3 regions of the Blautia caccae genome follow, and region 1 is predicted to be linked to each of the others. Evidence: riboswitches for the same ligand, from Rfam matches in the RefSeq annotation. Region 1 holds a riboswitch; each other region holds the start of a gene.

Evidence for each region. A riboswitch is a leader RNA that binds a small molecule or an ion and turns the genes downstream of it on or off. The one in region 1 is predicted to bind thiamine pyrophosphate.
Region 2: linked by a shared signal. The riboswitch ahead of thiM (hydroxyethylthiazole kinase) and the one ahead of thiC (phosphomethylpyrimidine synthase ThiC) in region 1 are both predicted to bind thiamine pyrophosphate.
Region 3: linked by a shared signal. The riboswitch ahead of WMO65_RS14400 (thiamine-binding protein) and the one ahead of thiC (phosphomethylpyrimidine synthase ThiC) in region 1 are both predicted to bind thiamine pyrophosphate.

Annotation. Positions count from the first base shown of each region.
Region 1 covers NZ_JBBMFP010000008.1:209,173-212,481, forward strand. Annotated here, with positions in the region: gene WMO65_RS11085 (glycoside hydrolase family 31 protein) at 1-1,028, shown strand, start outside; TPP riboswitch at 1,100-1,208, shown strand; gene thiC (phosphomethylpyrimidine synthase ThiC) at 1,302-2,609, shown strand; gene thiS (sulfur carrier protein ThiS) at 2,680-2,877, shown strand; gene thiF (sulfur carrier protein ThiS adenylyltransferase ThiF) at 2,879-3,309, shown strand, end outside.
Region 2 covers NZ_JBBMFP010000009.1:134,149-137,457, forward strand. Annotated here, with positions in the region: gene WMO65_RS11895 (HAD family hydrolase) at 1-473, opposite strand, end outside; gene thiE (thiamine phosphate synthase) at 470-1,129, opposite strand; gene thiM (hydroxyethylthiazole kinase) at 1,116-1,940, opposite strand; TPP riboswitch at 2,007-2,114, opposite strand; gene WMO65_RS11910 (ATP-binding cassette domain-containing protein) at 2,170-3,309, opposite strand, start outside.
Region 3 covers NZ_JBBMFP010000012.1:63,214-66,522, reverse strand. Annotated here, with positions in the region: gene WMO65_RS14410 (hybrid sensor histidine kinase/response regulator) at 1-41, shown strand, start outside; gene WMO65_RS14405 (ABC transporter substrate-binding protein) at 25-1,329, shown strand; TPP riboswitch at 1,368-1,480, shown strand; gene WMO65_RS14400 (thiamine-binding protein) at 1,603-1,899, shown strand; gene WMO65_RS14395 (ABC transporter permease) at 1,868-2,632, shown strand; gene WMO65_RS14390 (ABC transporter substrate-binding protein) at 2,658-3,309, shown strand, end outside.

The DNA of each region.
Region 1 (3,309 bases):
AGGGTCTTCTCGTCCAGACAGAACACGGCCTGAACGTCCAGATGGATTTCCAGGGCAACAATGTATTCTATGATGCCACCAACCCTGAGGCCAGAGAATATGTCTGGGAGAAATGCAGAAAGAATTACAGGGAAAACGGAATCAAACTCTTCTGGCTGGATGAAGCGGAACCGGAATATACCACCTATGATTACGAAAACTACCGTTACTATGCCGGAAGCGTCATGCAGCAGGGAAACATTTACCCCAGAGAATACGCCCGCGGCTTCTATGAAGGCCAGAAAGCAGCCGGCCAGGAGGACGTTCTGAACCTGGTGCGCTGTGCATGGGCAGGAAGCCAGCAGTACGGTGCCCTGATCTGGTCCGGCGATATCCACTCCACCTATCAGGATTTCCGCAACCAGATCGTGGCCGGCCTGCAGATGGGGCTCTCCGGAATCCCCTGGTGGACAACAGATATCGGCGGCTTCCACGGCGGCAACATTTATGACAAGGACTTCCAGGAACTGCTGATCCGCTGGTTCCAGTTCGGCGCCTTCTGCCCTGTTATGCGCCTTCACGGCAACCGCCTCCCGCGCACACCGCTCTACAAAGCAGACGGAGAGGAGACTGAGGGAACCGGCGCAGACAATGAGATTTGGAGTTATGGGGAAGAAAATTACCAGATCATGAAGAAATTCATTGAGATCCGTGAAATGATGCGGGATTATACCAGAAGCCTTATGGCTGAGGCACACGAGACAGGCGCTCCGGTTATGCGTACCATGTTCTATGAATTCCCGGAGGATTTAAACACCTGGGAACTGGATACCCAGTACATGTACGGCCCGGACATTCTGGCGGCTCCTATTGTGGAACCCCACGCCTTCAGGCGGAAGGTCTATCTGCCTGAGGGCAGCACCTGGACCAATGCCCATACAGGTGAAATTCTGGAAGGCGGACAGTGGATCGAAGCGGAAGCTTCCATGGATACCCTTCCTGTATTTCTGCGGGATGGCAGACAGGAATATCTGATCAAAAATATATAATATAAAATTCAGTGTTGACAATTTTCTCCAGCCGCTATATGATTATGGCAGGAAAAATACCTGAAAACAATTGAATACGCAAGGGGAGCTGACGCGTCGGCTGAGAGGAAATACGAACGGATTTCGACCCTGAGAACCTGATACGGATAATGCCGGCGTAGGAAGCGAACCAGAAGTTTATGTAATATTTGGTGCACCCCATCAGGGGTGCATTTTTTTCACCTCTTCTATCTCCTTCCGGGCATTTCCGTGTCACACAGAAAGGAGATTTACATGCAGTACACAACACAGATGGACGCTGCCAGAAAAGGCATTATCACAAAAGAGATGGAATCGGCAGCCAAAAAAGAACAGATGGATGTCAGAGAACTCATGGCTCTCATGGCCAAAGGCCAGGTCATCATTCCCTGCAACAAAAAACACACCTCTCTGGAGCCAAACGCCATTGGTTCCATGCTCAGAACGAAGATCAATGTAAATCTGGGCATTTCCAGGGACTGCAAAGACATGGACATGGAAATTGAAAAAGTCAACAACGCGGTAAAAATGGGTGCTGAATCTATTATGGATCTGAGCTCCTACGGGGATACCCGCACCTTCCGCAGACGCCTGACAAAAGAATGCCCTGCCATCATCGGAACCGTCCCCATCTATGACGCTGTAGTCTACTATCACAAACCCCTGAAAGAGATCACTTCCCGGCAGTGGCTTGACATTGTCCGCATGCACGCCGAGGACGGGGTGGACTTCATGACCATCCACTGCGGCATCAACAAAGAGACTGCCGGAAAATTCAAACGAAACAAACGTCTGACCAATATCGTTTCCCGCGGGGGCTCCATTATCTTTGCCTGGATGGAAATGACAGGCCAGGAAAACCCCTTCTACGAACATTATGATGAGATTCTGGATATCTGCCGGGAATACGACATTACCATGAGCCTTGGAGACGCCTGCCGCCCCGGATGCATTCAGGATGCCTCTGATATTTCCCAGATCGAGGAGCTGATCACTCTGGGTGAGCTGACAAAACGCGCCTGGGAAAAGGATGTACAGGTTATGGTGGAAGGCCCCGGACACATGCCCCTTGACCAGATTGAGGCCAATATGAAGATTCAGCAGACACTCTGTCAGGGTGCCCCCTTCTATGTGCTGGGTCCCCTGGTGACAGACATTGCCCCTGGATACGACCACATTACCGCTGCCATCGGCGGTGCCATTGCAGCCACCTACGGCGCTTCCTTCCTGTGCTATGTGACCCCGGCGGAACACCTGCGTCTGCCCAATCTGGAGGACGTAAAGGAAGGTATTATCGCTTCCCGCATCGCAGCACATGCCGCAGATATTGCTAAAGGTGTAAAAGGCGCTGCCGACTGGGACAATAAAATGAGTACAGCCCGCAAGAAACTGGACTGGGAAGAAATGTTCCGTCTCTGTCTGGACCCGGAAAAAGCCGGGCGCTACCGGGCAGAGGCAAAGCCTGAAAAGGAGGACACCTGCAGCATGTGCGGTAATTTCTGCGCAGTCAGGAACATGAACCGTATCCTGGAAGGTGAGATTGTCAGCATCTATGACGAATGATAAAAGCAGCACTGCAAATACGAAGACCTGTTAAGCAGTCACACAGCACATACATAAAGAGGTATATCAAATGATAACAATCAACGGAAATGCCATTCAGCTTACTGCCCCCTGTACAGTGGAAACCCTCCTAGTGGAACGGGGTTATTCCCTGCAGCGCATCGCTGTGGAGAGAAACGGTGATATTCTTTCCAAAAACCGTTACGCTGACACCATCGTTCAGGATGGAGATACCTATGAGATTGTCAGCTTTGTAGGAGGCGGCTGATTTGGAAGAAAGACATACGATCCTGTCCAAAGACGAAATCGAGGAAGTTCTTATAGAACGCCATACCCTCCCCATACACCGGAAACTCCGGAATGCCGGTGCCGCCATTGCCGGCCTCGGCGGTCTGGGCTCCCATGTGGCTGTAATGCTGGCGCGTACCGGCATCGGAAGTCTTCACCTGATCGATTTTGACCGGGTGGAGCCCAGCAATTTGAACCGGCAGATTTACAGGATGAAGCATTTAGGCAGGTATAAAACAGAAGCGCTGAAAGAAGAGATCTCAGAGATCAACCCTTACATCTCAGTCCGCACCGACACAGTTAAGGTAACAGAGAACAATATAGACCGCCTGTTTAGGGATGACAAGATCATCTGTGAAGCATTTGACCGGGCAGAAAATAAGGCCATGCTGGTCAACTATCTGCTGGAACA
Region 2 (3,309 bases), on a different contig from region 1:
GTACCTAAAATCCCCATCGCCAGCTCATAAATGCGCGGATTTCTTTTGCCTGCTCCGGCCTCTGTACAGGTGAGAAGGCCGGTAAAATATCCATCAATCCCATTATTTTTAAGAGCTGCCTCGATCAGAGGTCTGTCCGTAGATGTGGCAATGCACATTCTGACATTACGGCTCTTTAAATCCTCCAGTACCTGCAGAACGCCCGGTTTTATCCGAATCACTTTTTCATAACAGTCATATATCATCCTGTTGAATTCGTCAATGATCTCATCGCGTTCCAGGCGGATCCCGTAACTGCTGCGGAAATACTCTGCGGATTCCTCCATGGTCATGGTCTCCAGCTGCTCCTTCGTATCCTCCCCGGGTCTGATTCCTTTCCGCCTCAGATAGATTTCCCCTGCCCGGTCCCACAGCCCCATAGAGTCGAACAGCGTACCGTCCGCATCGAAGACAGCCCCTTTTATTTCTCTCATTTTTCTGTCATCTCCTTCGCCAGAGCCAGCAGCTCCTCACAGGCTTTTCTGATATCCGGCTGTCCGTAGATACCGGATATGACAGACACTCCGGCGGCACCGCTTCCGGCAAGCTGCATCAAATTCTCTTTCTTGATCCCTCCGATAGCCACAACGGGAATGGATACAGCCCGGCAGATTTCCTGCAGTGTTTCCCGGGATATCACATCTGCATCCTCTTTTGTAGAGGTAGAAAATACCGCGCCGACTCCCAGATAATCCGCGCCCATTTTTTCAGCCTGCAAAGCCTGCTCCACGGTTCTTGCAGAGACGCCTATGATCTTGTCAGGGCCCAGTTTTTCCCTGGCGCTTCCCGCCTCCATATCGCTTTGTCCCACATGTACCCCGTCCGCGTCCACAGCCAGCGCAATACCCACATTGTCATTGATAATAAAGGGCACGCGGTAGCTGGCCGCCAGCGCCTTCATGTCCTTTGCCTCGCGCAGGAACTCATCATCCGGCATATCCTTTTCCCTGAGCTGCAGAAGCGTGATACCTCCGTCCAGGGACGCCTTAACCTGTTCGTAAAGTGTCATTTCCCCCACCCAGGACCGGTCCGTAATGGCATACAAAAGCAGGGCACGCCTCACCAACTCTCTCTTCTCAACGCAATTCATATTTTGCTCCTCTCTCCAGCTCCCGGCCGGTCAGTTTATATACTTCATCGATCAGGTGATTCCTGCAGCCTGCGTTGCCGCTGTTCTCCTCTGCCATTTTCTCATATGCCTTCTCCCCGCACAGGCCCATGGTGATGACAGCAGCAGCCACGGCCTCCAGCTTTCTGTCAGGATTGGCAGCCAGATAGGCTGCGGTGAGGGAGCTTAACATACATCCGCAGCCAGTGATCTTTGCCATGACGGGATGCCCGTTTCTGATTATGTATGTGTTTTTTGTATCTGTCACAATATCCACTGCGCCGCTTATGGCGATCACAGCTCCTGTCCTTCCTGAAAAGTCTCTGGCCAGCGCTATGGTCTTTTCCAGATTCTCCTCTGTCACAGCATCCGCTGCGTCGGCATCCACACCTTTGGAGCTGCTTCTGCCTCCGGAAATGGTCTTGATCTCAGATATATTTCCCCGGATGGCAGTAAATGGAATCTCCCTGAGCAGCTCTTCTGCTGTCTCCCGGCGGTATGTGGATGCGCCGGCTCCCACAGGGTCAAGCACAATGGGGCGGCCAAAACCCGCAGCACTTTTTCCGGCCAGAAGCATGGCTTTTACAGAGCGCGGATGGAGAGTTCCCATATTGATATTTAAGCCGTCGCAGAGACGCCCCATTTCCTCTGCTTCCTCCTCCCCGTCCGACATCGTCGGGGAAGCGCCGCAGGCCAATGTAATATTGGCGCAGTCATTTGCAGTTACATAATTGGTGATGTTCTGAATCAGAGGCGATCTTTCTCTGACATTTTCCAGTATTTCTCCCAGCATTTCTGTTCTCCTCTCTGCATCCTGACAGGGCCGCCGAACACAAAAAGGGAGACGCCAACACGTCTCCCGGAATCGTCCTTCTCTCCCTACGCTGGCATTACCCATATCAGGTTAAAGGGTCGAAGTTGATTACTTCCTCTCAGCCTGCCGCTACAGACTCCCCTGATGAATTAACTGACTATAAGAATACCACACCTGCCTGTATCTGTCAAATACTCCCTGTCTATCCTCATTTCTTCTCCAGCCCTCTGTCTGTGAGTTCATAGATGGTATCGCACACCTCCTCCATATATTTCCTGTCATGGGAGATACTGATGACTGCCCCCTCAAAATCAGCCAGCAGTTTTCGGATGACCGGCCCGGAGAGCGGTGAAAAGTTTCTGGTCGGCTCATCCAGAAGGAGCACATTGCTGCCGTCCAGGCTCATTTTCAGAAAGAACAGCTTTGCCTTCTGTCCGCCGGAAAGCTGGGAGATGCAGTGGTCCATCTCATCCGCCGTGTATTTCATACTGCCCAGATAGGTGCGTATCCTGCTGATTTCTTCTTTGTCACCCGTCTTCTCAAGAAATTCCGGCGGCGTCCTGCTGCCGTCCATTTTTTCCTCATAGTTCTGCGGCATATAAGCGGCCCGGATATCGGTACGCCCCTCCATGGTTGCAGCAATTTTTTTAAGCAGTGTTGTCTTTCCCGTACCGTTTGCCCCGGTAATGCAGATTTTTTCCGGTCCTTTTACAGTCAGATGAATCTGTGTTGAGAGCAGCCTGTCTCCAACCGCGAGTCTGTCGAGAGAATACTCCAGCACTGTCTTACCGTTTGGAATGGAGGTGCCCTTTTGAAAACGGATAAAAATAGCATCCTCTGTCTCGGGTATCTCCGTCCTGTCCTCCGCCTCCCTCTGATACCGGCGTTCCATGGCTTTTACCGCATGCATTTTCTTTTTCAAAAGCTTGCCTCCGTGAGGATTCTGCCGGCTGATATTTCTCTGGTCACTCTCCACTTTCTGCTGGATCCTGCGGAACCGTTCCTCCTGTTTTTCAGCTTCCTCCCGCTCTTTTCTTGCGATGCGTTCCTGATTGGTGAGCCCTCTTGCCCTGTTTTCCATATACGTTTTGTAGTCCATCTTTGCCACCGTGTACCTGGGCTTTGTCTTTCTGTTGATCTGCTCCAGATGAATGATGACATTGGCTGTGCGCTCGATCAATGTCTCATCATGGGAGATATAGAGGATGGGAATATGACTGCTGTTCATAAACTGTTCCATCCACTCCAAAGTCCTGATATCAATGTCATTGGACGGCTCATCCAGCAGAAGGATATGGGGATTTCCCATGAGGATTCCCGCCATCTGCAGCTTGATTTTCTCTCCGCC
Region 3 (3,309 bases), on a different contig from region 1:
ATAAGGAAAGCGGGGATGGAAAAAATGAAGAGAAGATATAGAAGGTTAACGGCAGCGGCACTTGCATGTATGCTTTTATGCAGCGGCTGTTCCGGAGAGAAGGAAGAGCCGGAAGTATACATTGATAAAAATGAGCCGGATGTTGTGATCACCCTCTTTACCCAGGGGGAAAACATATCAGAGATTATAAATAAGTGCTGTTCTGATGTGATCAATCCAAAAACAAAGGGCAATATTATCCTGTACAGTGATTTCGCGGATTTCTATGCAGAGGAAGGGCTTTCTTACCGGGAACTTCTGCTGAAGCGCATGGAAAGCGGACAGGCGGATGACCTGTATATCATACCGGCGGAGGATGTGCTGGAGTTTGACCAGAAAGGTTTTATCTATGATTTATCCGGTCTTGACTGTATCAGCAGCCTTTCTGAGGATGCCCTCCGGCAGAGTACATATAAGGGGAAGGTGTTTTCTGTCCCTCTGTCCTATACCGGTTTTGGCCTGATCTGGAATGTGGATATGCTCCATCAGTATCAGCTGGAGATTCCGGAGACACTGGACGAGTTCTGGAACGTCTGTGATGTATTAAAGCAGAACGGCATCCTTCCCTACGGGGCCAATAAGGATTTTGGACTGAGTGTTCCTGCCATGTGTGCGGGACTGGGGCCGCTGTATCAGAATCCTGAGAGTGAGGCGCTTACTGCCGCTCTTGCAAAGGGGGAAACGCCTGTCAGTACCTATATGCGGGACGGCTTTGCTTTTCTGCAGACCATGATCGACAGGGAATATCTGGATGTGGAACGCTCCTTGGAGACACTGCCGGGCAGTGACGAGGAGGCCGCCTTTTTCGCTGAGGGAAAATGCGCGTTTATCAGTTCTCTCTGCCGCGCGGCAGCGTTTGCCAGGGACTACCCGTTTGCAGCCGAGATGACCGCGCTGCCGGTGCTGAAGGAAGGTCCCGTCTGTGTTGTGGGTGCGGACCAGAGGCTGGCTGTCAATCCCAATACAGAGCATCTTGGCGAGGCGCTTGCCATCCTGGAAAACCTGTGTACCACAGATACGCTCAATGCATTTGCAGGGGAGCTGGGGAAGGTATCCTCAGCACGCGGAAATGAGGCCACCACGCTGCCCCAGGCTGAGAAGTTTGTATCCTGTCTGGCATCCGGAGGCCAGATTCCCAATCAGGATTTCACGCTCCCGTTTAATACCTGGAATACCATCAAGGAACTCTGCGTAGAGCTCTGTGAGGGGGCGGACGTAGAGACCGTGTGCAGGGAGTATGATGAGAGACAGAAAGAGGAAATTGCGCTGTACGGCGATAAAGATATATGAGATTGACTTGACAATCAATTTACAATGAAGTAAACTTGAGAAGACAACAGGGGAGCTGGAGAGAAGTCCGGCTGAGAGTAAAACCGTAATCGTTTTTCACCCTTAACCTGATCCGGGTAATGCCGGCGTAGGGAGCATAAGAGAGGCACCATAGACCGGTGCGCATTTGTTCTGAAAAACAGCTCCTGTTCGGGTAAAACCTGTCGGGGGCTTTTTCTTTTGCACAGATTCCCCGGCAGAAAACGATGATAAATTTCTAAGGAGGAAAAGAAAATGAACGCAAGCGTAGCAATCCAGACACTGCCGGAGACAGCAAATGACGAGGAACTGATCCGTATAGTCGATGAGGTCATTGACTATATTAAGAGTACGGGGCTGAACTATTATGTAGGGCCTTTTGAGACAGCCATTGAGGGTGACTATGATGAACTTATGGATATTGTAAAAGAATGCCAGCACATCGCTGTCCGTGCAGGCGCACCTTCTGTTGCGGCCTATATTAAAGTGTCCTATAAGCCAGAAGGAGATGTGCTGACCATTGAGAAAAAAGTTACAAAGCACCACCAGTAAGCTATGGGCATCTGCAGCCCTGGCCGCCATTCTGGTCATCTGGCAGGCTGTCTCCATGGCAGGCCTGGTCCCGGGGTATATGCTGCCCTCGCCGGTACAGGTGGTGAGGGCGTTTATCAGTGAATTTCCCCTGCTCATGGAGAATTCTAGGGTGACGCTTTTGGAGGCGGCTGCAGGGCTTTTCTGCGGTGTGGTTTTCGGGTTTGTCATGGCAGTTCTTATGGACCGCTTTGACAAGCTTTACAAGGCGTTTTATCCGCTGATCGTTATTACACAGACCGTGCCTACCGTAGCCATCGCGCCTCTTTTGGTGCTGTGGTTCGGATATGAGATGCTGCCAAAGGTCATTCTGATCGTGATCGTGACCTTTTTCCCTATCACCATTGGGCTTTTGGAAGGATTCCGCTCCGCAGACAAGGATATGATGAACCTTTTACGAAGCATGGGGGCCGGCAGGCTTCAGATCTTCCGATATATCAAGATGCCGGGGGCCATGGGCCGGTTTTATGCAAGCCTGCGCATATCTGCCTCCTACTCCGTGGTGGGAGCGGTTATCTCTGAGTGGCTGGGCGGTTTTTCCGGCCTCGGTGTGTATATGACACGTGTGAAAAAGGCGTTTGCCTTTGACAAAATGTTTGCAGTTATTTTTCTCATATCCATTATCAGCCTTCTTCTCATGAAGCTGGTGGATATTCTGCAGAAAAAAAGCATGCCCTGGGAACGGGCAAAATAAGACAGAACAGAGAGGACAATGGAGGATGAAAAAGAAGATTCTGGCGGCTGTCCTGACAGCCTGTATGCTCACATCTGTGGCGGCGTGCGGCAGCAGCAGTGACGGCGGGAAGAAGGACAGCGGGTCCGAAGATTTGGAGAAGATCACTTTCGTGCTGGACTGGACCCCCAATACAAACCATACAGGTCTTTACGTGGCGAAAGAGAAGGGATATTTTGAGAAGGAGGGACTGGATGTAGAGATTGTACAGCCACCGGAGGACGGCGCGGACGCTCTTGTGGCATCGGGAAAAGCCCAGTTTGGTGTCTCTTTCCAGGACAGCATGGCACCGGGTGTGGCAGGTGACAACGCACTGCCAAATACAGCGGTAGCAGCCCTGATCCAGCACAATACATCCGGCATTATCTCCAGAAAAGGGGAGGGGATGGAGCGCCCCAAAGGTCTGGAAGGAAAGAAATACGCCACCTGGGATGCCCCCATTGAGAAAGCCATGATGCAGAATGTGGTGGAAAAAGACGGCGGGGATTTCTCTAAAGTGGAACTGATCCCAAGTACGGTCACAGACGAGGTCTCCGCGCTGAAATCAAAATCCGTGGATGCCATCTGGATTTTCTATGCGTGGGCAGGAGTTGCCACAGAGGTAGCAGATCTGGAGACGGATTACTTTGCCTTTAAGG